Regions from separate parts of the Sedimenticola thiotaurini genome, predicted to be linked through region 1. Evidence: predicted binding sites of a transcription regulator. Region 1 holds the regulator's gene; each other region holds the start of a gene.
The links. Region 1 encodes sigma-54, which starts transcription at its own class of promoters, with help from an activator protein. Its sites were predicted from a motif close to TGGCANGNTNCNTGCTT; they were not measured.
Positions count from the first base shown of each region.

Region 1 (9,842 bases):
CGGCGACCTGGGCATGATCACGGCCAAGGACGTGGTGCTGGCGCTCTCCAATTCCGGCGAGACCAGCGAACTATTGACCATACTGCCGCTGATCAAGCGTCTTGGGGTGCCCCTGATCGCCATGACCGGCAACCCGAATTCCAATCTGGCCCGGCAGGCAGACGTGCATATCGACGTCAGTGTCGAACAGGAGGCGTGCCCCCTCAACTTGGCCCCCACCTCCAGCACCACCGCCACCCTGGCAATGGGGGATGCACTGGCGATTGCCCTGCTGGAGGCCCGGGGCTTCACCGAGCAGGATTTTGCCCGCTCCCATCCCGGCGGCAGCCTGGGCCGGCGACTCCTGCTGATGGTGAGTGATGTGATGGTGACCGGCGAACAGATCCCCCGGGTGCCGGAGCAGGCCAGCCTCAAGGATGCACTGCTGGAGATGACCCGGAAAGGGATGGGCATGACCGGGGTTATCGACGACCAGGGCCGCCTCAGCGGCATCTATACTGACGGCGACCTGCGCCGCACCCTGGATCGACCGGTGGATATCCGCAACTGCAAAATCGCCGAAGTGATGACCCGGGGCAGCACCACCGCCAGTGCAGACATGCTGGCGGCGGAAGTACTCAAGATCATGCAGGAGAAGAAGATCAACTCCCTGTTTATCGTCGACGATCAACAGATGCCCATTGGCGCCTTGAACATGCACACCCTGTTGCTGGCGGGCATCGTCTGACCGGCCACTGCCCGTAGCGACTCACCCTGACTCAGCAGAAAGGATGCCTAAGATGCAGGAGATCTTGAAGCGAGCCAAACAGATCCGTCTGGTTATCTTTGACGTGGATGGTGTGCTGACCGATGGCAGCCTGTTCCTGGGTGATGACGGACAGGAGTACAAGGCGTTCAACTCCCGGGATGGTCTCGGCATGAAGCTGCTACAGAAAAGCGGCCTGGAGATCGGCATTATCACCGGTCGCACCTCCAACGTGGTGGCGCTGCGGATGGAGAGTCTGGGTATCCGGCACGTCTACCAGGGACAAGAGGATAAAGTACCGGCATTTCGGGAACTGCGCGACAAACTGGGACTGACGAATGAACAGATCGCCTACGTGGGTGATGACGTGGTGGATCTGCCGGTAATGCGCCAGGTCGGTCTGGCCATGACAGTGCGGGACGCCCATCCCCTGGTCAGGCAGTATGCACACTGGCAGGCCCAGGCAGGAGCCGGTCGCGGTGCCGTGCGGGAAATCTGCGAACTGTTGATGGAGGCGCAAGGGACCCTGGAACAGGCTTTTGGGAAGTATCTCGACTGACCCTTCAAAGTATCCGGGCAGGACATCAACCATGACTGAACAGAAAAACCTGATAATCGGCGGCATGCTGTTGTTGCTCGTGGTGGTCACCCTCTGGATAGCCCGCCAAAGCATGCAGGAGGAGGCGGAACGCACAACTCCACAACACCGGGTAGACTATTATCTGGAAGGGGTCGACTCCACCCTGATGGATCTGAGCGGGAGACCCAGTAAGCGACTGGTGGCCAATCGCATGACCCATTTCATGGATGACGACAGCACTGAACTGGAGTCACCGCGGATGACCCTGTACGACCTGGACCGTCCGCCCTGGCATGTCCGCTCGGAGACCGGTTGGCTCTCGGGTGATGGGGAGGTGCTTCTTTTGCAAGGTGAGGTTAAAATCGACCGCTTTGCGGCGCCCGGGGTCCGGCCCATGCACATAACCACCCGGGATCTGCGGGTACAGCCAAGAGACAACTATGTGGAAACCGATGCTGAAGTGCATGCGCGCAGTAACCAGGACCGTATCGATGCCAAGGGCATGCAGATCTGGCTCCAGCAGCCGATCCGCATCAAACTGCTAGCCAATGTACGAGGACATTATGAAGTCGAACCCTAAGCACCAACACAGGGCCCGCTGGTTCGCCATTACCCTGTTACTGCTGCTGTTTCCAGGGATAGCCCCCGCCCTGCAGTCGGACAAGGACCAGCCGATCTACATCGAGGCCGATGCGGTGGATATCGACGATCGGAACGGCACCAGCATCTATAAAGGGAATGTGGTACTGACCCAGGGCAGCATCGTGATGACGGCGGACCAGGTGACCGTGACCCAGCACCAGGAGCAGACCGACCAGATCGAAGCGATCGGCAGTCCGGTTACATTCCAGCAGGATACCGACAATGGCAAGGGCACCATCAAGGGCCGTGCCAAAAAGGCCGAGTACTCGGCCAACGGCGAGACCCTCAATATGATCGGTGACGCAATCCTGATCCAGGGCAAGGACACCTTCAAGAGTGACCGGATCGTCTACGACCGCGCCCGGGCCATTGTAAAGGCCGGTGCCAGCGCCAAGGGCAAGGAACGGGTCCGGGTCACTATCGGTGGCAAAAAGTAACCCGCCCATGAGTGTGCTCGTAGCTGACAAGCTGGTAAAACACTATCGCCGTCGCGCGGTGGTCAACGGGGTCTCCCTGAAGGTAGCCGCTGGCGAGGTGGTTGGGCTGCTCGGACCCAACGGTGCCGGCAAGACCACCTGTTTCTACATGATCGCCGGGCTGGTGCCGTCGGAAAAGGGCGCCATCAGCATTGATGGTCACGACATCACCGGCCTGCCGATGCATGCCCGGGCCCGGCTCGGCCTCGGCTATCTGGCCCAGGAGCCATCGATTTTCCGTAAGTTATCGGTATTCAACAATATTTTTGCCATCCTGGAGACTCGCAAGGACCTACGGCGTCCGGAACAGATCGAGGCCTGCGAGGCGCTGCTGGTGGACTTTAACCTGACCCATCTGCGGAACAATCTGGCGATGAGCCTGTCCGGGGGCGAACGTCGCCGGCTGGAGATCGCCCGCTCACTGGCGATGGAACCCCGCTTCATCCTGCTGGATGAACCCTTCGCCGGCATCGATCCGATCTCGGTCAAGGATATCCAGAATATTATCCGCTCCCTCTCCTCCCGGGGTATCGGCGTGCTGATTACCGATCACAATGTGCGGGAGACCCTCGGAATCTGCGGACGGGCCTATATTATCAGCGAGGGACAGGTCCTGGCTGAGGGTGAGCCGGAACAGATTCTGGCCAACCAGGAGGTACGCTCGGTCTACCTGGGAACAGAGTTCAGTCTGTAGCTTGACCGATGACAATTAACACTTTTTCCCCTTGTGCGCCTGTGCAGTTTTTACGCTAGAATGAAACTGTGAAAACTATACAAATTACGTACCAGATTCAGATATTCGCATGAAGCAGACGCTCCAGCTTCGCCTTGGCCAACATCTAACCATGACGCCGCAATTGCAGCAGGCTATCCGCTTGCTGCAACTTTCGACGCTGGATCTCAAACAGGAGATCCAGGAGGCCCTCGACTCCAACCTGATGCTGGAGACCGAGGAGGATAACAGTGCCCGCGAAGAGGCCCGCCAACAGGAGCAGCAGAGCGTAATCGATGGACTGAACGGCGAAAACCTGAAAGCTGACAAGGCCAACAGCAACGATCTCAATAACGAGAAAGAGATCAATGGCGAGGCCAGTTCCATGCCGGAAGAGCTGCCTGTGGACAGCGGCTGGGACGATGTCTACGACAGCACCCTGCCGCCCTCCTCCGGGATGGCCTCACGGGACTCCGGAGACAGTGACTACCTGGCCCAGCGCCGTAGCGCCCGAACCCTCTATGACTACCTCACCTGGCAGCTGAACCTGACCCCGTTCAGCGATCTCGACCGTCAGATAGCGGTTGCCATCATCGACGGTATTGATGAAGACGGCTACCTGCGGATGGAGCTGAATGAGATTCTCGACGACATGGAGGCCGACGAGATCGAACTGGATGAGATCGAAGCGGTGCTGCACCGGATCCAGCAGTTTGATCCACCCGGTGTGGGTGCCCGGGATCTGCGCGAATGCCTGCTGATTCAGCTGCGCCAGTACACCGAACCCCATCCGGCCATGGAACTTACCCTGCGGCTGGTGGATGACCATTTTGACCTGTTGGCCCAGCAGGACCACAACCAGATCAAACGCAAGCTGAAGATCGACGACGACACCCTGAAATCGATCAACCAACTGATCCGCTCACTGATTCCGCGGCCCGGCAGCCTGGTGGCTGAAACTGAGGCCCAATATGTCATCCCCGATGTGTTCGTGACCCGTCGGGATGGCACCTGGCACGTGGATCTGAATGCCGAGGCCGCGCCCAAACTGCGGGTCAACCCGGACTACGCCCGGCTGATCCGGCGCGCCGACAACAGTGAAGACAACACCTGCCTGAAAAACCACCTGCAGGAGGCGCGCTGGTTTATCAAAAGCCTGATGAGCCGCAACGAGACCCTGTTGCGGGTGGCCACCAAAATCGTCGAGCTGCAGCGCGGCTTCTTCGAGCACGGTGAAGAGGCGATGAAACCGCTGGTGCTGCGGGACATTGCCGAGGCCCTGGACCTGCATGAATCGACCATCTCCAGGGTAACGACCCAAAAGTACATGCATACCCCGCGGGGTACGCTGGAGTTCAAGTATTTCTTCTCCAGCCATGTCAGTACCGCCGGAGGGGGAGAGTGTTCCGCCACGGCGATACGCGCACTGATCAAAAAACTGATCGCTGCCGAAAAACCCAACAAACCGCTAAGCGACAACAAACTGGCCAGTATACTTGCCGATCAGGGCATTCAGGTCGCGCGGCGAACAGTAGCGAAATATCGCGAGTCCATGGCGATTCCGCCATCCAACGAGCGCAAGCGCCTCGTCTAGAGGCCCGTAACCAAGGAGCAAACCATGCAAATCAGCATCACCGGTCATCATGTGGACATCACCGAAGCCATGCGCAACTACGTGGATACAAAATTGGAGCGCCTGGAACGGCACTTTGATCATGTTGCCAAAATCCACGTCATCCTGAGTGTTGAGAAACTGCGTCAGAAAGCGGAAGCAACACTGCATGTGAATGGTGCCGATGTCTTCGCCGAGTGTGAAGAGGAGGATATGTATGCAGCCATTGATGGCCTGGTGGACAAGATCGACCGCCAGGTCAAAAAACTCAAGGAGAAAAGCACTAATCACCGCAATGGTGCAGGTATGAAGGGCATTGACCCTGCCAACGCCGAAATCTAACCCAAAAGGCACCACAATCATGTTTCCCGCAAATTTCATTAGCGTCGAACGCATCAGTGTCGCCAACCCGGCGGCCAGTAAAAAGCGCGTACTCGAAGAGGTAGCCGGACTGCTGGCCTCTGCTTCAGATGAGCTTACCCAGGGCAATGTATTCGACAAACTACTTGAGCGGGAACGATTGGGCAGCACCGGGCTGGGGCATGGCATCGCCTTGCCCCACGCCCGCGTTGCCGGCGTCACGGAAGCCCGCGGTGCCTTTGTCCAGTTGCAGTCAGGGGCGGATTTCGACGCCCTGGACCAACAACCGGTCGACCTGGTATTCGGACTGCTGGTACCGGAAGAGGCCACCGAAGAGCACCTGCAACTGCTGGCCAAACTGGCCACCCTGTTCAGTGATGAAGCGTTCTGTCAGCGGCTCAGAAAGGCCCGGGACAGCGCCAGCCTGCTACAGGAGTTCATTCTGCAGGAACCCATGCCTATCAGCGCCAGCGGCTGACCCGGAGGGCCGACGACGCAGTTCGCTTCAAGGCCCATACGATTGACCCCTTTTGTGCATCTGACCGGAGGTAACGGAGACCCCATGAAGCTGTCAATCATCACCGGACTCTCCGGCTCCGGAAAGAGTGTCGCCCTGCATACCCTGGAAGATGAGGGCTACTACTGCATAGACAATCTGCCGGTGTTCCTGCTGCCGGCCCTGGCCGGTGAACTGGTCAAGGATCAGGACAAACGGTTCCAACTGGTCGCCATCAGTATCGACTCACGCAACACGCCGGCCGAGTTCGAGAACATTTCCACCCTGCTCCACCCCCTTAAGGCCAAGAAGATCCGCTATGAGGTTATCTTCCTGGAGGCGCGGGACGAGACGTTGATCAAGCGTTTCAGCGAAACCCGCCGACGGCATCCACTGACCGGTGGAGGGCGGCCCCTGGCGGAGGCGATCAGCTATGAACGGGAGATAATGGCGCCATTTCTCAACATCGCCAATATCCGCATCGACACCAGCGAGACCAATCTGCACGAACTGCGTGATCTGATCCGCTCCCGCATCACGGAACGGCTGGACGCCAATATATCCCTGCTGTTTCAATCATTCGGTTTCAAACAGGGGATTCCCCGGGACGCGGACTTCATCTACGACGCCCGCTGCCTGCCCAATCCCCATTGGCAGCCGGCACTGCGCCCACTCACCGGCAGGGACAGCCCGGTACAGCACTTTCTCGGGGAAAACAGCGACGTTCAACGCTACAAGGAGGATCTGGTGCGCTTTCTGGAGCAGTGGATACCCCGCTTTGAAGCCGAGGGTCGCAGCTATCTGACCATCGCTATCGGTTGTACCGGGGGACAGCACCGGTCGGTCTATCTGGTGGAGCAGTTGGCCGCCCACTTCCGTACCTGTGGCCGGCAGAGCCAGATCCGCCATCGGGATCTGCCCCGGGTGGCCTCGGCCGATTCCGGTTAAGCTGTAACGAATTAGGAAAAGAACTTCCGTTTCCGGCAGTGACTACCGCAACCGGGGCCTGCACCAAGTGCGGACGGGGCATTTTGTCACTGGCGTGCATTGTGCGATATTGTTTCTCCAGATCAGGGGCTATGTGAGCTTTTTTATGGTCACCAAACAGATAACCATTATTAATCGTCTGGGCCTGCACGCCCGGGCCGCCGCCAAGTTTATTACCGAAGCAGGGCAATACAGCAGCACTATCCAGCTGATCCGCAATGGTCAGCCTGCCAATGGAAAGAGCATCATGGAGGTGATGATGTTGGCCGCCAGCCAGGGAACCGAGTTGACGCTGACAACCGAAGGAGAAGATGAGATCGAGGCCGCCAATGCCCTGGAAGCCCTGGTCAACGACCGCTTCGGAGAACCTGAATGACCTTTGCCGGCAACGGCATCGGCATAACCTCGGGTATCGCCATCGGCGAAGCCCATATTCTGCGCCCCGGCCTGCTGGAAATCGGCCCACGCCAGATCGACCCGGCCGATATTCCGGCCGAAGTGCAGCGCTTCCAGCTGGCGGTAAACGGGGCCAGGGGACGACTTCAGCAGACCCGTAAAAAGATCCCCGACAACACCCGCTCAGATATTATCGCCTTCATCGACACCCACCTGCTGATGATGAATGACGCCGCCCTGGTGGAGGTGCCGATCCAGCTGATTCGTCGCCACGCCTACGCCGCTGAATGGGCACTGCAACTGCAGCGGGAGTCCCTGGTGCAGGTGTTTGATACCATGGATGATCCCTACCTGCGCACCCGCAAGGATGATGTGGAACATGTGGTCAACCAGATCCAGATTGCCCTGCAGGAGCTGGATGAGGAAGAGAGCGATGACCTGCAAGGCAAGGTGATCCTGGCCCAGGACCTCACCCCGGCGGATACCATTGTGATGCGTCACCAGGGAATCGCCGCCTTTATCACCGAATTCGGCGGCCCTATGTCCCACACCGCCATTCTGGCCCGCAGCCTCGATATCCCGGCCATTGTCGGGGTGCACGGCATCACCCGGCTGCTACGTCAGGGTGAAACCCTGGTGGTGGATGGGGAGCAGGGGGTGGTATTGGCGGACGCCGACCCGGACACCCTGGCCCATTACCAACGACGCATCAACGCCACCCGCAACCGGACCATCCAGCTGCGCAACCTGATCGGCCGGGCCGCCACCACCCGGGAAGGGGTGCGGGTACAATTGATGGCCAATATCGAACTGCCCGAGGATATCGAAACCACCCGTCAACTACAGGCCGACGCGGTAGGGCTCTACCGCACCGAGTTTCTCTATATGAACCGCCAGGGGATGCCGGACGAGGAGGAGCACTACCAGACCTATCGCCAGGTGGTGGAGGGTCTTGACGGGATCCCGATCACTATTCGCACCCTGGATCTGGGGGCCGATAAACAGGTGGATGGCTGCACCACCCTGAGCTGCAATCCCGCTCTCGGCCTGCGCGCCATACGGCTCTGTCTCAAGGAGCCGAGAATGTTTCAGCCCCAGTTGCGGGCCATTCTGCGCGCCGCCGTTCACGGTCCGGTGCGCATCATGATCCCCATGCTCTCCACGCTCCAGGAGGTGCGCAAACTGAAGGCCATACTGGCGGAGACGGAAGCGGCCCTGAGCGCGGAAGGGATACCCTTTGCGAAAAATATTCCGATCGGCGGCATGATCGAGGTACCGGCCGCCGCGCTGGCTGCTGACGCCTTTACCCGTGAACTGGATTTTCTCTCTATCGGCACCAACGACCTGATCCAGTACACCCTGGCCATTGACCGGGTGGACGACGAGGTCAACTATCTCTATGACCCGTTGCACCCCTCCATCCTGCGTCTTATCCAGATGGTTATCGACGCCGGCCAGCGAGCCGGCATCCCGATCAGTATGTGCGGGGAGATGGCTGGCGACCCCCGCTACATCCCGCTGTTGATCGGCATGGGGCTGCGGGAGTTCAGCATGCAACCGGGCTCACTGCTGATTGCCAAGGAGCGACTGCTAGAACTGGAGGCGGATAAACTGGCCAAACAGACCCGCAAACTGATGAAGCGGCTCGGCGAGAGCGACTACGAACCGTTGCTGGAACAGATCTGTACCCGGCACTGAGCCGGCCATACCGGCAAAAGGAATTACCGCGGCGGAACGACCCTGAAGGTCACCAGCCTGACAACGATTTTTCACACCGGGTGTCTCCCGCTTGTCATCTTCAGCTGTTAGAATCGGCCCCGTCCACACAATTGACCCATCATCCGGCGAGGAACCCTATCGGCCATGTCTGACCAGGCACCCGAACACAACGACAGTACCCGCCTGGACCGTATGCAGAGGGCCCTGGAGAGCGGTACGCTGCAGCAATCCCGGCGCATGCTCAACGCCCTGCACCCGGGTGAGATAGCGCACCTGCTGGAGTCGTTGCCGCTGGCCCAGCGCGATATCGCCTGGCGGCTGGTGAACGAGGAGAACGGTGGTGAGGTGCTGATCCTGGTTGCCGACGAGGTTCGGGCGGACCTGATCAGCAAGATGGACACGGAAGAGCTGCTGGCCGCCACCGAGGGGTTGGACACCGACGACCTGGCAGACCTGGTCCAGGATCTGCCCCGGGCCATCACCGATGAGATCCTCGATTCACTGGATCACCAGCGCCGGGAGCGGCTTGAGGCTGTCCTCTCCTACCCGGAGGACACTGCCGGCGGCCTGATGAATCCGGATGCCATCACCGTGCGTCCGGAGGTGACCCTGGACGTGGTGATGCGCTATCTGCGCCACCTGAAAGACAAGATCCCGCCCCAGACCGACATCCTCATGGTGGTCAACCGGGACGGCAAGTACCTGGGCGTACTGCCGCTCACCGTGCTGGTGACCCATGGCCTGGACGAGACCGTGGCGGAGGTGATGTCCCTGGATGTACGGGGCATTCCCGCCACCTGGGATGACGGCAAGGTGGCCAACCGCTTCGAGCAGCATGACCTGATCTCCGCCCCGGTGGTGGATGAGGCCGGCAAGCTGGTCGGCCGTATCACCATCGACGACGTGGTCGATGTCATCCGTGAAGAGGGGGAGCACCAGTTCATGGGACAGGCCGGCCTGTCGGAAGACGAGGACATGTTTGCCCCGGTCATGATCTCCACCCGGCGCCGGGCGCTCTGGCTGGGTATCAACCTGATCACCGCCCTGCTGGCCTCCTGGGTGATCGGACAGTTCGAGGCGACCATTGAAAAAGTGGTGGCGCTGGCGGTACTGATGC
Region 1 covers NZ_CP011412.1:2,164,691-2,174,532, forward strand. The annotation lists gene AAY24_RS09845 (KpsF/GutQ family sugar-phosphate isomerase) at 1-727, shown strand, start outside; gene kdsC (3-deoxy-manno-octulosonate-8-phosphatase KdsC) at 780-1,304, shown strand; gene lptC (LPS export ABC transporter periplasmic protein LptC) at 1,336-1,905, shown strand; gene lptA (lipopolysaccharide transport periplasmic protein LptA) at 1,889-2,404, shown strand; gene lptB (LPS export ABC transporter ATP-binding protein) at 2,412-3,137, shown strand; gene AAY24_RS09870 (RNA polymerase factor sigma-54) at 3,247-4,749, shown strand; gene hpf (ribosome hibernation-promoting factor, HPF/YfiA family) at 4,774-5,109, shown strand; gene AAY24_RS09880 (PTS sugar transporter subunit IIA) at 5,129-5,605, shown strand; gene rapZ (RNase adapter RapZ) at 5,690-6,571, shown strand; gene AAY24_RS09890 (HPr family phosphocarrier protein) at 6,717-6,986, shown strand; gene ptsP (phosphoenolpyruvate--protein phosphotransferase) at 6,983-8,704, shown strand; gene mgtE (magnesium transporter) at 8,870-9,842, shown strand, end outside.

Region 2 (9,842 bases), 550 kb from region 1:
TGGATTCCGGTTCAATGTTTCCAGTATAGCGGCATGCTGGACAGGTGCGTGGAAAGAGTGGATGAATATGGCCATGCCAGACAAAGTTATCTCTCCAGCTGTTTCTGCTCCAGTCCCGGCAGGTCGAGAAGAGTGATAGAACCCCGTGTTACCCGGATCAGCCCTTCCTGTTCAAGTTCCTTGAGAATCCGGCTTACCACTTCCCGCGAGGTGCCGAGTTCCGAGGCGATCTCCTGATGGGTTACCTGCAGAGTGTGATTGGGTGGGAGCGTTCGGGTACAGAGATGGTGGGCGATGCGTTTGTCCATGCGTCTGAAAACCACCTCTTCGACCACGTTGATAATGTTGGACAGACGGGTGGCCACCAGGCTGAAGATGTAGTCCCGCCAGTTGCCTGACTCGGCCAGCCAGCGGCGTGCATCGCTGGCCGATATCAACGCGGCCTCCACATCGGTTTCGCAGATAGCAAATGCGGGAAAGGGCGTGTTGCTGAGAATGCAGGATGCGGTCAGAATGCAGCTCTCACCCGGACCCACCCGATAGAGCGTGATCTCCTTGCCGTTCTCCCCCAGTTTATAGACTCTCGCCGTACCGTTGAGCAGGATTGCCAGGTGGCTGCAGTCACTACCTTCCTGGCACACATGCTGCCCCTTGGGCAGGTTCGCTATGCTGGCCTTGGCAAAAAACTCCCGTTTGAACAGTTCGTCGCTCTGGTCGATAAAGCGGATTTTCTCCGACAGACTGGCTCTTCTGCTGTTCTCAATGGTCACCGGGCGCTCCAGAGGTTAAAGGGGGGCTGCGGACACTATTGGCACCCAGTCGGCAGAATCAAGCCAGGCTGGGGAGATCGAGCCGGGATCTGCGCCGGTGGGTAACATTATCTCTCCATTGCATGCCCGGATCTGGCTGATGATGTCATCGATCTTATCGGTCTTGAGGATGGGGCCCGCCAGTTGGACCAGGTCGGCGCCCAGGTAGTGCAGAACCTTTAGAGCTGTACTGTTTGCCCCGAACCGGGAGAGCGATACTTTGATACCCATCTCGTGGAGCTGGGTGAAATGTTCCTTGGCGGTTTTCAGATCTACGCTCAAGTCGGCGATGCGATACTCCAGCACCAGGCCAACACCGACCATCTGTCGGGCGCGCAACTGGTCCCTGATCCAGCCTGCGATAGCGCCCTGAAAAATCGATTCGGCGGATTGTTCCACAATTAACAGGTTGTTTCTGCCTTCGCTCCGCTTCTCTTCCAGTGTGGCCAGGGCACGCTCAATCAGCCACTGGCTTAACCGATATCCAAGTTGCTCCTGATCCCCCAGTGACATGATTTCGGCGCTACCCAGATACTTTCCGTCACTCAGCGGCAGTCGTGGTTTCAGCATGTAGGCGTTTGTTCCGGGCTGCTGATTGTGTTTCAGTGTTCTGAAAAGAAGCTGGAAGCTGCCTTTTTCAAGGGCCTGTCTGAACAGTTGGGGTAGCTGTATCGTCGCCGGTTCATGGCCGGGATGGTTGTCCGGTTCATCGTACAGCTTGACATACTGGTCGCTCCCCAGGATCGCTTGTGAAGCGGCTGATGCATTGGCGATCAGATCGGATGCGCTGGTCTGTTCCCTGCCGAAGATGGCAATACCGATGTGTGGCGTCAACTTTGCTTCGGTTTTCAATGCCAGCAGTTTGCGGGCAAGGTTTTCCGCCAGGCTGACAATATTCTTCTGGTGAGGGCGCAGGATCAGAATGGCAAAACTGTCATCATCAATGCGGCTGGCGATATCCTGCTCTTCCAGCAAACCGCTGATCAGATTGCCCAGGTTGGCAAGATAGCCATTATCTTTCTGCTCCGTTCCGTCCCCTTCGGTCTGTTCCAGCGAGATGTAGAGCACTCCACCAGTCGCCGCGCGCTCCTCTATGAGTGTGGTCATGCGATCCAGCTCTTCATAAAAGTGCCGACGATGGTAGAGCCCGGTGAGGCGGTCCCGACTGTTGGGATGAGGCTGACGTTTTTCCAGCATGCGTGCCCGTTGCACCCGGTTGGTAATGGTGTTGATCAGGTGGCGGGGGCGGATCGGTTTGCTGAGGAAGTCGTCACCGCCGACACTCAATGCCTGCAGCTGTTTGTCAGTATCCTGTTCGCCGGACAGGAACACGATCGGTGTGGTGACGAAGTCAGGATGCTCCCGGATAATGGTGGTCAGTTCAATGCCATTGGCATCCGGCATATAGAGATCCATCAGGATCAGGTCGGGGCGGAATTCATCCAGTGCTTCGATTACCTTCATCGACTCTGTGATTACCGCGGTTTTCATACCGCTCTTTCTCAGAATGGACGCGGCAAAATCGGCCTGGGACTGATCATCTTCCACCACCAGAATACGGTAACGGTCGTCTTTGGGGGAGGCCATCTCCATGATTCGGGCCGCCAGATCCTGGGTATTTACCGGCGTCACATAGTAACCATCCACACCGCTGCGCAGTGCAAGCAGGCGCTGTTCCAGATCTCTGGTCTGGCTGATGCAGATTATCCCCACCTGTTTCTTGTGATACTCCTGCTGAATTGCCAGTTCACGGTTAAGCATGCTGATTCGGACCAGGAAACTGTCATCAATGATCAGCACGTCCGGCAGACGACGCTGTATCTCCCCTTCAACATCGTCCGGTTGCAGGAAGCTCAATACCGTGCAACCCTGCTCCTCCAGCATGCCGACAAGACCGGGGGCCAGCTTGTCGCTGGACAACAACAGGTAAATCAGTCGACTGGCCGGTTTTTGCATGCCGGAGTTGTTACGTACCAGTTCCGATTCATGCTTGATCGCGGTGATGAGTGCGCTGACCGCCTGTTTCTGTTTGGGGGTGGGAACTGAATCGGCAGCCATGAAGCCACCCAGGGTGACTTCCAGGGAGTAGCTGTTCTCGCTTAACCTGGCCAAACCAAAGCGGCCACTGGTACCGGTCAGGCTCTGGACTTTCTGATGCAGTTTTTTCAGCTGAACCGGATCCCAGGTATCTTGGGATAATTCGATCCAGTCGCTGTCAACACTGTGAATTCGCTCGGGAAGATGTTGAATGAACGCTGCTTTAAGTTCCTGTTCTTTTTGTTGCTGTTCAGGCATGTATTCAGTTCCTTTCCATACGGTGTATGCTGACCAGGCTCCTGACAAGTGGTAACTCCCGATCTGGACAGGATTATCCCACTGACAGTCTGTGTAGGCCACCTAATCATATAGATGAAATATCCGAAATCGGGGCCCGCCATGTAAAATGGCGCCGTTAGATTAACAGATTGGTTGGCAGCCCGGGTTTTGCTTAACTCACCAGGGCTTCCGGCTGGTGGCCATGAGCAGGGATTACAGTGGGAGCGCAGGATGCCTGAGTCTGTCTTGAATGCCTGGATAAGAGCATGTCAGAAATAAAAGTAACACGCCAGTTGTTGATTGCCATGGAGCGGGCCAGGCTGTTTTATGCCGGTCTCGGTTTTGCCGGTGTTGCGACGTTGCTGTTATCCGGTCTGGTCTACAAGCTCGCTGCGGAGGTGGGTGGTACGCCGGTACGCCTTCTGACGGGCGGTCTGATACTGACCGCCCTCACTCAACTGGGTACCTGGTACGCCTGGTATCTACGTCAGCCGGATCTGTCAGCGCTCAAACCGTGGCTCTACTATCCGCTGCTCAGCACCTTGCCGGCGGGACTCTGCTGGGGTGCCATGACCGCCTACCTGTTGCCGTACCACCATTCGGAAGCCGGGTTGCTGATACTGTTGACTATTGGTGCCAGTGGACTGTTATCGATCCTGTTGCTATCCGCCCTCGACTTGATGGTGTTGCTCTTCTTCGCCTGTTTCCTGGCGGCCCTGCTGGGTGTGTTCAATCTGGATCAGCTCTGGCCGACCGGCAGTATAGTGACCGTATTGCTGGCATTTGTCCTGGGACTCGGGGTCGTTGCCACGGCGGTGTCCCAACTGTTTGGCATCATCGCCCGTTTGCGGGCAGGAAAACAGAATGTCACGGGAAAACTGGATCAGGTCCGCCTGCAGATGATGGGGCTGAACACCAAGCTCAATGATCAGGATGAACGTCGGCGTGACGTGGAGCAGAAACTCTACCTGGCCAAGGAAGCTGCTGAGACAGCCAATATGGTGAAGGGCGAATTTCTCGCTACCATGAGCCACGAAATTCGTACACCGCTGAACGGTATCGTGCCTTTGCTGGAAATACTGCGTGAGTCGGAGCTGGATCGGGAACAGCGCCAGTTCGTCACCACTGCGCTGAACTCTTCCTACCATTTGCTTAGCATTATTAACGATATCCTGGATTTTTCTAAAATCGAGGCGGGAAAGCTCGATCTTGAGTCCATTGAGATGAACCTGCAGGAGCTGGTCGAATCGGTGGTGACCATGATGGCCAAGAGCGCAGAGCGCCGGGGGCTGGATCTGAATTACCGAATAGATCCTGATCTACCCAGTACGGTAAGGGGCGATCCGATCCGGTTGCGCCAGGTGTTGACCAACCTGGTCAGCAACGCCATCAAGTTTACCTCCAAAGGCGGTGTCATGGTTGATGTGGCGTGCCGGGGGCGCAGCAAAAAAAACGTCGAGGTGGTGTTTGCGGTGAAGGATACCGGAGACGGTATCAGTGAAGAGACCCAGGCCCGCCTGTTCCGGGCCTTTAACCAGGCCGACGCCTCCACCACCCGTAAACATGGTGGGACCGGGCTGGGTCTGGTGATCTCACGGCGCCTGGTGGAGTTGATGGATGGCAAGATCGGCGTCCGGTCGGAAGTGGGGAAGGGGTCGGTCTTCTGGTTTTTAGTGCCGATGCGCAAGTCCCTGCGGGATATCCCGGCTGACAGGCGCTCCCTGCAGGGGGTGCGGGTGCTGGTGCTGGATGATGATGACCGGCATGCGGAGAGTCTGGAGCAGTTTCTGGATGATTGGGGTGTTCTGCATCAGCGGACCAGCAGTACTATGGATGCGTTGTCCAACCTGATATCAACCGCTAATCTGGGCGAAAGCTGGGCCTATGAGTTATTGATTCTGGATAGCAAGACCCTGAGCGGCAGGCTGTCGGGCTTTCTGCGTCAGATCAATGATGAGCCGACTCTGGGCGGGCTGAAGCTGCTGGTGATAGGCGATGTGGCTCGCTCGGCTGACAAACTGGGTGTGGATGCCACTCTTTCCCGGCCAGCAAAAAAGAGTGAGCTGTACCGTACGCTGTGCCGTCTGATGGATGTGCAGGATGAGCAGTCGTCGGGGGCAAGATCATCCACGGAACAGCTCACCAATCAATTCCTCTATGCGGACTCCCAGGATAGCTCCTGGGCCGAGACAGTACCGCTGGACAACTTCGGTAGGGTCGAAGCGGATTCCGCCAGTGACGTGCAACTGATGGGGCATGTGCTGCTGGTGGAGGACAATCTGGTAAACCTTAACGTGGCAAAGAAGATCTTGCTCCGGCTGGGTCTGGAGTGTGATGTGGCCCAGGACGGCCTGGCGGCCCTTACTGCGATCAATCACCATCAGTATGATCTGGTGCTGATGGATTGCCAGATGCCCCGGATGGATGGGTATGAGGCGACCCGGGCAATCCGTTTGCGGGAAGCCACCAAGGGGCTGGCCCGTCTGCCGGTTATCGCCATGACCGCTAACGCCATGGAGGGGGATCGGCAAAAGTGTCTGGATGCCGGGATGGATGACTATCTGTCCAAACCGGTGATGCCCGCCACCCTGCGACTGATGCTCTGTCAATGGCTGCCGCGCAACGAATTTGATGCCCCGGAAGCAACCGCCGACAATATCAGACCGATGGGGGACACCACCCGTTATGCGGTGCCGGACGAGGAGCCGGAAGGCTCACCAGGACAGCCACGGGATATTGATCGCAGCGTGCTCGATGAGTTGCATGAGATCATGGAGGATGACCTGGTAACCCTGCTGTTGAGTTTTCTGGATACGGCCCCGGGACTGATCCGCGAGATCGAGGCGGGAATTCTGGACCGGGACCTTGAACAGGTGATTCTGCCGGCCCACTCGTTGAAATCGAGCAGTGCCAACGTGGGGGCATTGAAGCTTTCCGATATTGCCCGTCAGATTGAACAGGCAGCCCGGCAGGATGATCTGACCAGGGTCTCCAGTGCATATAAGGGTCTGAATCAATCTTTCGATGCGGCGGACAGGATTTTACGCAAGGTGTGTGAACAGGGACTGGATGAGTTGAGCTTTGACTGATGGGGCAATGTTGAGCATGGACAGCAAAAATCACTGGAGAAGTCGCCAGGTACTCTCCTGGGCGCTCTATGACTGGGCCAACTCGGCTTTTGCCACCACCGTTATGGCGGGCTTTTTTCCCCTGTTTTTCAAACAGTATTGGGCCGCTGATCTGGATACCGGCAACAGCACCTTTTTACTGGGTAGTTTCAATGCCTTTGCCAGTCTGGTGGTGGTGCTGTTGGCGCCGTTGCTGGGCGCCATCGCGGACCGGGGCAATGCCCGGAAACGGTTTCTACGCTACTTTGCCATGATGGGCGTGGTAATGACCGGGGCGCTCTATCTGGTGGCGGCAGGGGGCTGGATGATGGCCCTGATGCTCTATGCCATGGCGGTGATCGGATTTTCCTGCAGCAATATTTTCTATGACGCGCTGTTGCCGGAAGTGGCCCGGGAATCGGAACTGGACCTGGTCTCCTCGATCGGTTTCGGGCTGGGCTATCTGGGGGGTGGCATCCTGTTTGCTTTTAATGTCTGGATGACACTCGATCCGGCCTTCTTCGGCCTGGCCGATGCGGCGGAAGCGGTGAAGAGTTCATTCCTGATGGTGGCGATTTGGTGGGCCCTGTTTACCATCCCGGTGCTGTTGTTTGTGCCCGAGTCGCCAGCCACCGGTGGTTCCGGGTGGCTGGAAAGCGTCAGGGCCGGGGTCGGACAACTGCGTGCCACCTTCTCAAAGCTGAAGTTGCTGCGTCAGACCGGTCTGTTCCTGGCAGCCTACTGGCTCTATATCGATGGGGTCGACACTATTATCCGGATGGCGGTGGACTATGGACTGTCACTTGGTTTTGACTCTAATGGACTTATTGTGGCGCTGTTGATTACCCAGTTTGTCGGATTTCCCGCGGCCATACTGTTTGGCAAACTGGGGGAGCGTTTCGGCCCCCGTCAGGGTATTTTTGTGGCGATCGGAATCTATCTGGTGATTATCCTCTGGGCCTACCAGATGGACCAGGTTTGGGAGTTTTACCTGCTCGCGGTAGCGGTTGGCCTGGTGCAGGGGGGGATCCAGGCGCTGAGTCGGTCGTTCTATGTGCGGCTGATCCCCAGAGACAAGCCGGCAGAGTTTTTTGGTTTCTATAACATGCTGGGGAAGTTTGCCGCGGTCCTGGGGCCCTTGATGATGGGTATGGTGAGTCTGTTGACCGGAAGCCCCCGGCTATCCATGCTCTCTGTGGCCGTGCTGTTTGTGGCAGGGGCCCTGTTGCTGAAGCAGGTCGATGAGGTGGCCGGACGTGCCCAGGCCCGTTTGCTGGAAGAGTAAGTGATGTGATTCCCCCGCTGCCTTTCAGCGGCATGAGCCAGGGCCGTGGTCTTTGCCCGGATAGTTCCTGTTCGGGATTGCGAAATGCCGGGATGGTCGGGTCTGCCGACTATCCCCGTGGCGGCTTGATCCCGCCATTTTTTTGCCTTTTGACCATACCGTCATCTGTCAATTCTTTGTCAGTCGAAAGAAAAAATCTATAACTATATGAAAAATAACATGATTATATTTGATTTTTGAGTGGTATAGGTATTGCATAGTTAAGTCTGGTTTTTAGAGAGGAATCGTTTGTGGCAAAACAACAGGATGAAGATCTCGATCTTGGCGCAGAACACGTCGGTCTTTCGAAAAAGAAGTTGATCCTTATTATATTGGGTGCGGTTCTGCTGATGGCTATCGGACTGGTTCTTGGCTGGTATCTCACCGGTGGGAGTGGCGCAGCGAATGAGGATGAGGCGGAAGAGGTGGTTGAGGAGCAGTTACCGGCCATTTATCACCCGCTTGCCCCGGTATTTGTGGTCAACCTGCCACCCGGTGGAAAGGCCAAAATGCTCCAGGTGGGGGTACAGGTGATGGCGCGTGATCCGGCTCTGATCCAGTTCCTTAAATACAATGATCCGATGATTCGACACAACCTGTTGTCCCTGTTCGGCAACCAGCAGGATAGTGGTTTGCGCGATCGGGCAGGCAAGGAGAAACTCCAGACGGAGGTTCTCAATACAATTAACCGGATTCTCAAGGAGTATGACGGAGGGGGAGAAGTCGAAGCCGTCTACTTTACCTCTTTTGTGATGCAATAAAATCATGGGCGCCAGTGACCTGCTTTCACAAGACGAAATCGACGCGCTGCTGCATGGCGTCGATGACGGTGATATCGATACCCAAGCTGATGAACAGTTTGATGGCGAGGCCCGTCCTTACGACTTCGCCAGCCAGGACAGGATAGTTCGTGGGCGGCTGCCCACCCTGGAGATGGTGAACGAGCGTTTCGCCCGTTATTTCCGCACCAGCCTGTTCAACATGTTACGTCGCTCGGCGGACATCTCGGTGTCGGGTGTACAGATGCTCAAATTCTCCGAGTTTGTGCACAGTCTGTTTGTCCCGACCAGCCTTAACCTGGTGAAGGTTGCCCCCCTGAAAGGGAAGGGGCTCTGTGTACTGGATCCGAAGCTGGTCTTCAGTGTGGTGGACAACTTCTTCGGCGGCACCGGGCGTTTCCACACCAAGATCGAAGGGCGTGATTTCACTCCCACCGAGCTCCGTGTGGTCCAGATGCTGCTGAATCTCGCGTTTAACGATCTGCACGAAGCCTGGAAGCCGGTATTGCCGTTGAAATTTGAGTGTGTCGGCTCCGAGGTTAATCCCCAGTTCGCCAATATTGTGAGTCCCTCGGAAGTGGTGGTGGTGACCTCGTTTCATGTCGATCTGGAAGCGGGCGGCGGCGATATGCATATCTGCATGCCTTACTCCATGATTGAGCCGATTCGCGATCTTCTGGATGCCGGTGTGCAGTCGGATCGGGGCGATAAGGATGAGCGCTGGGTGATCGCCCTGAAGGACGAGATCATGGACGTTTCAGTGGAACTCTCCACGATTTTTTGTGAAACCACTTTGAGTATGCGGGAGCTGGCTGAGCTGCAAAAGGGCGATGTGATACCGATGGATATCCCCCAGGTGGTGGAAGTGATGGCAGCGGATGTGCCGATATTTTCCGGACGTGTAGGCGTATCGGATGGGCATTATGCGATCAAGATCGAAAAGTGGATCGATCCCCCAAAGCACATAGGGTTACAGGATCTGCTGAACGAATCCTGAGCAACGCTTTTCAACTAGGACAAATATCATGAGCGACGTGGAAAAAGACCCGAATGAAGCACTGGCCGATGAGTGGGCTGCTGCACTGGAGGAGCAGGACGATGTGGTTGCCACTCCCAATGACATGGCGGCCGATGCGGCGCAGTTCCAGGAGCTGACAGCAGAGTCCAAGAACGGCAGTGGGGGTGAGGTGCAGCTGGATGCCATTCTGGATGTGCCGGTCACCATCTCCATGGAGATCGGACGTACCCAGATTTCCATCCGCAACCTGTTGCAGTTGAATCAGGGCTCGGTTGTAGAGCTGGACCGCCTCGCCGGTGAGCCGATGGATGTATTGGTCAACGGCACCCTGATCGCCAAGGGAGAAGTGGTGGTAGTCAATGAAAAGTTTGGTATCCGACTCACCGACATCATCAGCCCTGCCGACCGGGTGCGGAGACTCGGTAGATGAAATGGCTGTTGCCTCTGGTCGGCCTGAACGGCGCCTGGATCTGGATACCCCTGGCGCAG
Region 2 covers NZ_CP011412.1:1,612,998-1,622,839, reverse strand. The annotation lists gene AAY24_RS07350 (Crp/Fnr family transcriptional regulator) at 87-770, opposite strand; gene AAY24_RS07345 (response regulator) at 786-3,104, opposite strand; gene AAY24_RS07340 (response regulator) at 3,392-6,214, shown strand; gene AAY24_RS07335 (MFS transporter) at 6,231-7,517, shown strand; gene AAY24_RS07330 (flagellar basal body-associated FliL family protein) at 7,808-8,317, shown strand; gene fliM (flagellar motor switch protein FliM) at 8,322-9,332, shown strand; gene fliN (flagellar motor switch protein FliN) at 9,361-9,783, shown strand; gene fliO (flagellar biosynthetic protein FliO) at 9,780-9,842, shown strand, end outside.
Region 2: a site for sigma-54 is predicted at 7,759-7,775, ahead of AAY24_RS07330 (flagellar basal body-associated FliL family protein). Genes of this name have one in related genera too.

Region 3 (9,842 bases), 1.4 Mb from region 1:
GTCCAGGGCTGACTCAACAGATTCCGCACCTCCGGCTGGTAGCCCAGACGCTGGAGCAGTGCCAGTTGCTCCCGGTTACCGACACAGCCCGGCTTTTCATAAAACCATAACCGGGTCATGGGACAAGGTCCGGTTGCCGCTCATGCAGGAGCACCAGCAGAGCAGAGTTGCGCTGCCACAGGCGATGCGGCAAGTGGGTCCAGGCCGGTTGGACTCCCGCTGATGGCCGTTGTCGCAACCCATGCAGCCAGCGTCGACAACGGATTGAAACCGGGGCGGTGGATGGGGTGCTCTTGAAGTTGCTGATCGTGGACACGGGCTGCTCCTATTGTGGTTAACGGGCCTGGATCTCCGCCATCACCTGAGCCATGCGCTCCGGCTGGATACCGGTGAGCGAACCGGGCGGGTTGGCCGCCTCGCCAAACGGATTCAGGATGGCCCCCTCGATGGGACAGATGCTGACGCACTGGGGATCGGCATAGTCCCCCTCGCACTCGGTGCACTTTTTCGCATCTATCCGGAAATGGGGTCGCTGTTCGGAGATTGCCTGGCTGGGGCAGAGCGGTTCGCAGGCCCAGCAGTTGACGCAACTATCAATAATTTCATAAGCCATGCTATTGCTCCTCAGGCACCCGCCTGCAAACGGTCAGGTGTTGCGCTTTTATCGGCCAGGCCGCGCTTCACCATCTCGGCGTATACTGCCGCTACGGCCTCCTCGATCGGCTCCATGGCGTGTTCACCATTTGGCTCTATTCCGGCTGACTCCAGCTGCTCCCAGGGTTCGTAGCCGATCTTGGAACAGAGCACCGCCTCGCACCCATCCAGGGTGCGGATGATCTTCTGCAAGGTGGTCTCCGCGTCACCGCAGGTGTCACCACCGCTACAGTAGAGATCCACTTTGCGATGGCCGATAAAACGGACGTCGGTCATGGAGGCCTCGTAGACCAGGAACTCTTTGGCATGGCCAAAGTGCTGGTTGATTACTCCGCCGCCACTGGTGGCGACCGCCATCAACACCGGTCGGGTCTCCCGCTTCTTCACCTGTATGGATGAGAGTGCCACAAAGGTCTCTCCGCTCTGGCGCTTCTGCGCCTCCCGGTTGGCCTCCACGGCGGCCTGGTACTCGGCACGTCGCTGCATGGCCGCCGCGTAATCCACCTCCATGTTCTCAACCTTGTCCATGGTGAACTCGTCGCCCCGATCCTCGCCCAGCATGCCCACTGCATCGGCACGACACTGACGGCAGTGACGCATCATGTTCATGTCGCCGGCACACTTATCCTGCAACGCCTGCAACTCGCTGTGGGTGGGACCACGCTGCCCCATGACGCCGTAGAAGGTGCCATGCTCCGCCTCGGCAATCAGCGGCATCACGTTATGCAGGAAAGCACCGTTGGCCTTCACCACCTTGCTCACCTCTTCCAGATGCTGGTCATTGACACCGGGGATCATCACCGAATTGACCTTTACCAGAATGCCCCGTTCGGTGAGCATCTTCAGTCCTTTCTGCTGCTGCCTGATCAGGATCTTTGCCGCCTTGCGACCCTTGATGCGCCGGTTGTTCCAGAAGATCCAGGGATAGATCTTGGCCCCCACGTCCGGATCGACACAGTTGATGGTGATGGTGACGTGGTCGATATTGTGCTTGCACAGCTCATCCACCTGCTCCGGCAGGGAGAGTCCGTTGGTGGAGACACAGAGCTTGATGTCCGGCGCCTTTTCGGTGAGCTGGCGAAAAGTTTCGAAAGTGCGCTCCGGATTGGCCAGGGGATCACCGGGTCCGGCGATGCCCAACACCGTCATCTGGGGAATATTGGCCGCCACTGCCATCACTTTCCTGACCGCCTGATCCGGCGTCAGCAGTTCTGACACCACACCGGGACGGGACTCGTTGGAGCAGTCATATTTCCGGTTGCAGTAGTGACACTGGATATTGCAGGCCGGCGCCACCGCCACATGCATGCGGGCGAAGTGGTGATGCGCCTCCTCGGAGTAACAGGGATGGTTGTGCACCTTCTCGCGTATATGCTCGGGCAGATGAGACAGCTGATCACTGCTGCCACCGCACCCGGAAGAACTGCAACCCCCCCCGGAAACCTCATCTGCCACCTGGCCTGCCGTTTGACCTAATACCGTCAACTCCATCACCGGATCTCCTGATCAACGCCTCATCAAGGCTTGAAACAACACTGAACTGATCAGAAGCAAAGAGTGTGCCCGCTTGAATTCAGTCACTTATCTATCTGTTTATTCTTGGTTTTTATTATTTCTGAAGAGCCATGCATGGTTATGTAGACGACAAAAGAGGGGGAATTGTCGGGAGTGCTACGTTGTTGCCAATCCCGGTAGGGTAAGTGGGTCGATGGTACGGGAAGGTGGAACGGCGGATAGATTGTGGAAGCCTGAGCTCCGATGTTGGAAGCATCTCTCCAACTGATGCAAATACCCTGGCCCAGGGTTTGTTCGCCTAGTGAAACCTGGGGAATAACAGTTGAACAGGGTAAGCACCCTCATTTCACCCTAATAACGGTGTCGATGGACACGCCGCCTGTTGTTCGCAAAGCCGTTTGATCCGGCCGTATAGCGCGTGATCTATTTTCCTGCACACCTGGATTTGGCCTCAGACAGCTCTAAAACCGTTCCGTTCCAAATCATTTGTTAACGGATACCTGTTCCATGAGCTGATCCCTAATTAATTGACTATCTTAGCTTTTTCTATTGCTTATATTTATGTTGCATCGCACAATAGGCCACTAATTGCGGCCTATTTCAACCTGATCGGGAGGTCATGCAAATGCAACAGGAACTCCACTTTTCGGAACACTACGCTGATTCGGTCCAACTGGATAATGGCCGGCAAATCCGTTTGCGCCTGGTTCGCCCCTCCGACAAGCAGGAAATGGAACGGGCTTTTTCCGAGCTTTCGGCCCTCTCCCGCCATAAACGTTTCTTTGCCGCCAAGGCCTCACTCTCAGAAGCGGAACTACGCTATTTCACTGAGACCGATGGATACGACCACTTCGCCATCGCCGCGGTCGAACTCGACGAGTCGGGCAGGGAGGGCAACGGGCTGGGCATTGCCCGCGCAATTCGCATTCGCGACGATGATGAATGCGCTGAAGTGGCTATCACTGTGGCCGATCACATGCAGGGCCAAGGGATCGGACATCTCCTGTTGGATCGCCTGGTAGACGCGGCGCTGGAACGCGATATCGCCCGTTTTCGGTTCGAATGCCTGGCGCACAACCAGGAGATACAGGCCCTGATCCGTAAAGTTTGCCGGATCATCGACACCCGCTATGATGGTGAAGTACTGATTGCTGAAACAGACCTACCCAAGGAGAGATCCGACACTGTCTCGCCGGCTCAGACCAACCTGTTCGATCTCTGTACCCTGCTGCTAACCTGGGCCACGCAATCGGTTGACCTGCAGATCGATCTTGGACGAACAACCATGAAGCAAACCATCCACGCTACCCATCGCAACTTCAACCTGTTGTCGGCGTTATCCCGGTCAAAAAAACCTGACACAGCCGTTAACGAGGTGAGATATTAGCTCACCAGGCTCTCAAGGAGATCGCCTGGTTCCGGATGTTTCCACACCGGCTGCTGCTAAATCGCTCAGGCCGAATTCACCCGGCCCGTGGCCTTTGTAGTGCCATTTCAGGAGCCAATTTAAGCCACGGTTATTATGCTTACCATCGCCGCCATTGCCACATTTTGCCTCACCGCCATCATGGCAATGGCCGGCGTCGGGGCGGCATTTATCCTGGTACCAATATTTCTGGCGTTGGGCGTGGAGATCCATGCCGCTATGGCTACCGCACTGCTGCTGAACGCCATTTCCACCAGCGTTTCCACCACCACATTTATCCGCAAACGCCTGGTGGAATGGCGCCTGGCCGTCCCGATACTGATTGTGGCCGTGGCACTGTCACCAGTTGGCGTAAGCGTCAGCCAGGGCCTGGATCGTCAACTGTTGTTATGGATGTTTTCCGGTTTCCTGATTTTCGCCAGTCTCATGATGTTGATCTACTCTCCAAAACCTGCACCGGCCACTATCACGCCAGGCAGCCAGCTGTTTCGTGGCATGGGCCTTGGCGGGGTTGCGGGCTTTGTCGGCGGACTACTGGGGGTTGGCGGCGGCAGTATTATCGTGCCCACACTGGTCGGTTCCGGGGTTGAACCCAAGCGGGCCTCCGCCACCGCCTCTTTCGTCGTTGTGTTCGCCTCTCTGACCGGCTTTTTTGCCCATGCAACACTCTCTGAAATGGACTATGCCCTGGTGGGTGTCACCGGCCTTGCCTCAGCGTTGGGCGCCGCCCTGGGAGCCTGGCTGATGAGCGAAAAACTGAAAAGCGGACAACTCAAATACATCATCGCAATGGTACTGCTGGCGACTGCCATCAAGATCGTCTCGGGACTGGTGTAACCTTATCCGGCTACGGAGAGATGGCAAACAAAACACCCCCGTGTAAACACTGCGGCCGATCATTCGAGGTGGAGCACGCCATCGGCTGGCGCTCCAGCAGAGAACAGTTTACTTGCGATGATTGCTACAACAACGGTAAACGGGACTGGGCTACAGACTACGATAGTGAGCAGGGCTTCTGAGCCATGCAGAGGGCGGATTGAGCCAGACCCGGAATTATCTGAAAAACTCCGGCCTGGTAATCCAGGACCGGAGTTTATCCATCAAGCTCCACACCACATCGGCTGATGGCAGCGAAGCTGTAGATTCCAGCGAGTATCAGAACTTACTCACCCGCTTGGTTCCGGGCATTTTTCCACTGAATCTGCTGCTTAATGCTCAACCCAAGCGCTTCCAGGTAAGGCACCACACCATTCTTGCGGATCACATCCCTGCCGGCCTTTGAGTGGGCAAACTTGAGGAAGTTTTTCAGCTCAGCGGCATTTTCACTCTCCTTGTCGATCACCAGGTAGAGCGGCCGATACAGCAAGTAGTGACCGGATTTGATGTTCTCAAAGCTGGGCTCCTTGTTGTCCAGCTGGAGGATTTTTACATTCCGTTTCCGGGCGCTGCTGATGCCGGTCATACCGATCGCGTTTACGTCATTTTCAATAGCTTCTTCCAGGGGACCGGATGACTTGTAAACATTGATCTGGGGGAAATCCATGTCAGGATCGTTGAACACAAGCTGTCTTATCGTCAGCCCCACTCCGGAGATCTTGCCGCGGCGGACTGCCAGCTTCAACGGTCGGCTCTCGCCAGTGAGCTGCTTCCAGTTTTTGATCTCGCCACGATAGAGTGACCGGAGCTGCTCCATGGTGATGGAGTTCAGTGGATTATCCGGGTGGACAATGGCGACCAGGGCATCCCAGGCGACGGGATTGAAAGAGATTTTGGATTCGGGGGCCTCCCCTTTGATCCGGTAGCGACAGGATCCGCCCATATCCGCCGAGTGCTCCGAGGTGGATCTGATACCTTTGGTGGCGCCGCCACCCTCCAGCACAATCTCAACACCGGTACTCTTTTTATAGGCGATCACCAACTCCTGCATGAAAGCCTTTTTAGTTATTCCGCAACCTACCCAGGTTAACGTGACTGCGTTGGATATAGTGGAAAATAGGAAGAGAACAGCCAACAACCCTATGCGATGATATACATTGCTCATATGTATGGCTCTTTGGTGGTTTGTGTCAAATAGATGACTTATTGCAGATTTTTGTCATTTCTGCTTTTTGTTCGTGCATTGGAACAGATAGCCAGTGATAGGGCTATTAGCAAAAGTAATTTAAAGCATGGTGGTTTTCCTTAGGCTGCGTTAGCGTATTCCCTACAAAATCCTTCAGTATTTCATCCCAACCCTCCAGCGGAATAGCCAATAGCCGGCTCTGTTTGACCCAGCTTTCCCAGCTATTTTTCCCAGCAAAAGCCGACTGCGGCTGCCTGAACAGTGCCCCAGCAACCAGCAGGACCGGCCCCTGATGGGACTATGCGATGGCGAAATAGATCAATAGGGGCGATTCGCCCTGATCCTCCGGTTTACCGGAAGCGTGGTGACGGGGCTGAAGAGGGGGAAAGCGGGTTAGCTAACAGCCCCGGCAGGGAGTGCTGATGAGGAGGCGGCCGTCCCGGAAGTTGCCGCGGCTAAACTACTGTTTCAGACGATATCCGGTTTTGAACATCCACCACACCACACTGGAGCAGATCCCGAGAAACAGCAGGATAAAGCCCAGGCTGATGCCGACATTGACATCCGACACGCCAAAAAAGCTCCAGCGAAACCCGCTCACCAGGTAGAGCACCGGGTTTAACAAAGTGATGGTCTGCCACAGGGGTGGCAACATGCTGACCGAGTAGAAGGTACCGCCAAGAAACACCAGCGGCGTAATGATCAGGAGGGGCACCACCTGCAGCTTCTCGAAGTTGTTGGCCCAGAGACCGATAATAAAACCCAGCAGACTGAACGAGATACAGGTCAGGACCAGGAACAGGGCCATCCAGACCGGGTGATCGACACGCAGTTCCACGAAGAAGCTGGCGGTAATCAGAATTATGCTGCCGATGATCAGGGACTTGGTGGCGGCCGCTCCCACATAGCCGAGCAGGATCTCAAAAAACGAGATCGGGGCCGACATCACTTCATAGACCGTGCCACTGAATTTGGGGAAGAAGATACCGAAGGATGCATTGGAAACACTCTGGGTGAGAACCGATAACATCACCAGGCCCGGCACAATAAACAAACCGTAGGAGACTCCATCAACCGACTGAATACGGGAACCGATGGCAGAACCGAATACGATAAAATAGAGCGCCGTGGATATGACCGGCGATGCGATACTCTGGAACAAAGTATGCCAGGTGCGCAGCATCTCGTATTTGTAGATCACTTTTACAGCTTGCAAATTCATTCGACGGCCTGCACCAGGTTGACAAAAATATCCTGCAATGAGCTTTGCGTGGTGTTGAGATCTTTCATGGACAACCCGGCCGCATGCATGGCCTGCAGCAGCGCCGTGATACCGGTACTGTTGGCTTGGGTATCGTAAGTGTAGATCAGTTGCCGGCCATCCTCAGAAAGCTCCAGGGCATAACCGCTCATCGATTCGGGGATCCTGTTGATCGGTTCTTTCAGATCGATGATCAACTGTTTCCGACCCAGCTCCCGCATCAGGTTCACCTTGTCGTCCACCAGTAACAGTTCACCGTGATTGATCACACCAACCCGGTCGGCGATCTGCTCCGCCTCTTCGATGTAGTGGGTGGTGAGGATGATGGTGACACCGGAGTCCCGCAGCTTGTTGACGATCTGCCACATATCCTTGCGCAGTTCCACATCCACCCCGGCAGTCGGTTCATCCAGGAACAGGATCTGCGGCTGGTGGGAGAGCGCTTTGGCAATCAGCACCCGTCGCTTCATACCCCCGGAGAGAGCACGCAGTTCGCTGTTCCGCTTGTCCCATAAGGAGAGATCCTTCAGCAGCTGTTCCAGATAGGCGTCATCCGGTTTTTTTCCGAACAGGCCACGACTGAAACAGAGGGTATCCCATACCCGGTCAAAGGCCGCCAGGGTAAGCTCCTGCGGTACCAGGCCGATCTGACTGCGGGTCTGCCGATAGTTCTCCACGATATCGAAGCCGCCCACGGAGACCGAACCGGAGCTGGGCGACACCAGCCCGCATATCACCGAGATCAGTGTGGTTTTTCCGGCGCCATTGGGACCCAGCAGGGCGAGAATCTCGCCCTGCTCGATATCCAGATTGACCTGTTTGAGAGCCTCATGGCCACTCTCGTAGGTTTTGCAAAGATTGGAAATGGAAATGATGGTGGACATGGCTGGATGATACGGCAAAGTGACCGGTAAGGGGAAATAGGCGACAAGCTAATGAGCGGATAACCCGGACGTTTGTGCGGCTTAATCAACAGGATTCAAAACCGCCTCCCCGCACCTGTCCCATAACAGGTAAAACGGCAGCACCATCAACCGCTATACTCTCCCCTCTCCAACACCCATGGGAAAATGCCATGCCTGCCATTGATGATTTAAGCGAGTCCGCAAAAACAGCCCACCGCGCCTTTCTCGACATGGGTCAGAGCAAGACGGCTCACTTTGACTTCCTGGTCGCCCTTGAAACCAAGTACAAACTGGGCGGCGCGCCCGGTGTCGATGAAAACCGGGAGCTGGCGCGCCTGCTGTCGGTTCACGATAAAAATGTGCAGGCATTCAAAGCAGCCCTGGCCGTCGTCACGGACAGCGAAGAAAAACGGCTTCTGTTGCAACTCTTTTCCTAACCGGCACGAAACCGGAAACCATCCCTGCCGGTTACAGAACGAACCATTGGCCCGGCTTCTGTAGTTCCGCAACCGGTATGTCTATACTGAATCGGCAGCATAAAAAAACACCACCACTTCAGAGGCCCCTGTGATGGAAATTACCGCCATATTCTGTACTCTCACCGTGCTTTTGCTGGTTCTGCAAACCGCCCAGGCGGGTTCAGTCAATATGGGGACACCGGAGTCGGGTGTGGAATTGGGCCTGGGGTGGGATTCACAACGCGCCGAGATCATCCCCAACCGCTGCATCCGGTTTGCACCGGTCAAAGAAGAGGGGCAGACCATTCGCATGCAGCTGAAAGCCGTGTCCGACTCCTCGGAACTGATGGAACAGCTCGGCGTCTCCGCAGGCATGTCGATCAAGTCCGCAGTGGGATCAGCCAGTGCGCAGGGAAAGTTCGCCGCAAAAACCCGGGTCACCAGCTCCTCCAATTCGTTGCTGATTCGCGCAACCGTGGACAATGGTGTGCTGTTTGTCGGGCCTTCCCGACCACTGAACCCGGTTCGCTCCGCCTACCCCCTGAAAGAGAACAGCAGTTCCCGCCCTCCCTGGTGGGTCAATGAAGCCCGTGTTTCATCCATGCTGAGACTCACCGACGAGGCGCGGGATATCCTGGGGGACGGCGGCGCGGAGAATCTGCGGGAGTTTGAACGCCTCTGTGGCGACTCGTTTGTCTCGGCCATCTACAGCGGTGCGGAACTGATCGCCGTGATGTCGGTAAGCAGCAAAAGCCGCACCCAGGCCAAAACGGCGCAGAAATGCGTACAGGCCAAGTTATCAGCCTGGGGCGCCAAAGGCGAAGCGAACGCCTGCACTGACTCGGCCAACCACCAGCGGGACGGTTCCACCGAGGTGACCGTGGACTTCACCCAAATCGGTGGCGCCGGCGGCAAGATACCGATGAACCAGGAGGGGTTTCTCGCCAAGCTGAACGATCTCCCTTCGGAGGCCCAGGCTGGCCCCCAGTTCCATAGCATGGACCTGACAGCCTACAGCGACCTGCCCAACTGGCCCCACGCCATGGCCATGGATACTGCCGATGACCCGGAAGACGCCCTGCTGGTCAATTTCTACTACACCCTCACCTCCGTGCAGTACACACTGCAGGATGCGCTGGATAACAAGGACGAGTACGTGGGAGAGAAGATCGAGCAGTTAAAATCATTCCAGGATGAGGTGATCGAGTACCGCCGCTCGATTCTCCATACCCTGCAGGAGATTCACCGCCTGGCGGGTATCCCGACCGAGGTGCCCGTTTTCTTTGGCCTGTTCACCCGCACCGATACGGAAGCAGTGCATCAAAAGGAGCAACTGGAGGCCCAGGTAGCGGCGCAAAAGGCGCGCCTGGTCAAGTTCAACGGCGGCAGCGAAAACCCTAACCTGATCAAGCTGAAACTGCCGCTGCCCTGCGGGGCGGTGGACACCTGCACCCAGCCCCCCTGCGAGATATCCGGCCAGGAGATCGTTACCTACTACGTGGGCCGCCAATCGCGGCGTATCTGCCAGAACGACCCGGCGTCACCGGAGTGTCTGGACAAT
Region 3 covers NZ_CP011412.1:3,593,908-3,603,749, reverse strand. The annotation lists gene AAY24_RS16585 (ArsC/Spx/MgsR family protein) at 1-119, opposite strand, end outside; gene AAY24_RS19320 (hypothetical protein) at 116-316, opposite strand; gene AAY24_RS16580 (4Fe-4S binding protein) at 335-613, opposite strand; gene nifB (nitrogenase cofactor biosynthesis protein NifB) at 625-2,145, opposite strand; gene AAY24_RS18660 (GNAT family N-acetyltransferase) at 2,795-3,556, shown strand; gene AAY24_RS16565 (sulfite exporter TauE/SafE family protein) at 3,692-4,432, shown strand; gene AAY24_RS16560 (substrate-binding domain-containing protein) at 4,758-5,522, opposite strand; gene AAY24_RS16555 (ABC transporter permease) at 6,118-6,879, opposite strand; gene AAY24_RS16550 (ABC transporter ATP-binding protein) at 6,876-7,802, opposite strand; gene AAY24_RS16545 (hypothetical protein) at 7,994-8,260, shown strand; gene AAY24_RS16540 (hypothetical protein) at 8,391-9,842, shown strand, end outside.
Region 3: a site for sigma-54 is predicted at 2,203-2,219, ahead of nifB (nitrogenase cofactor biosynthesis protein NifB). Genes of this name have one in related genera too.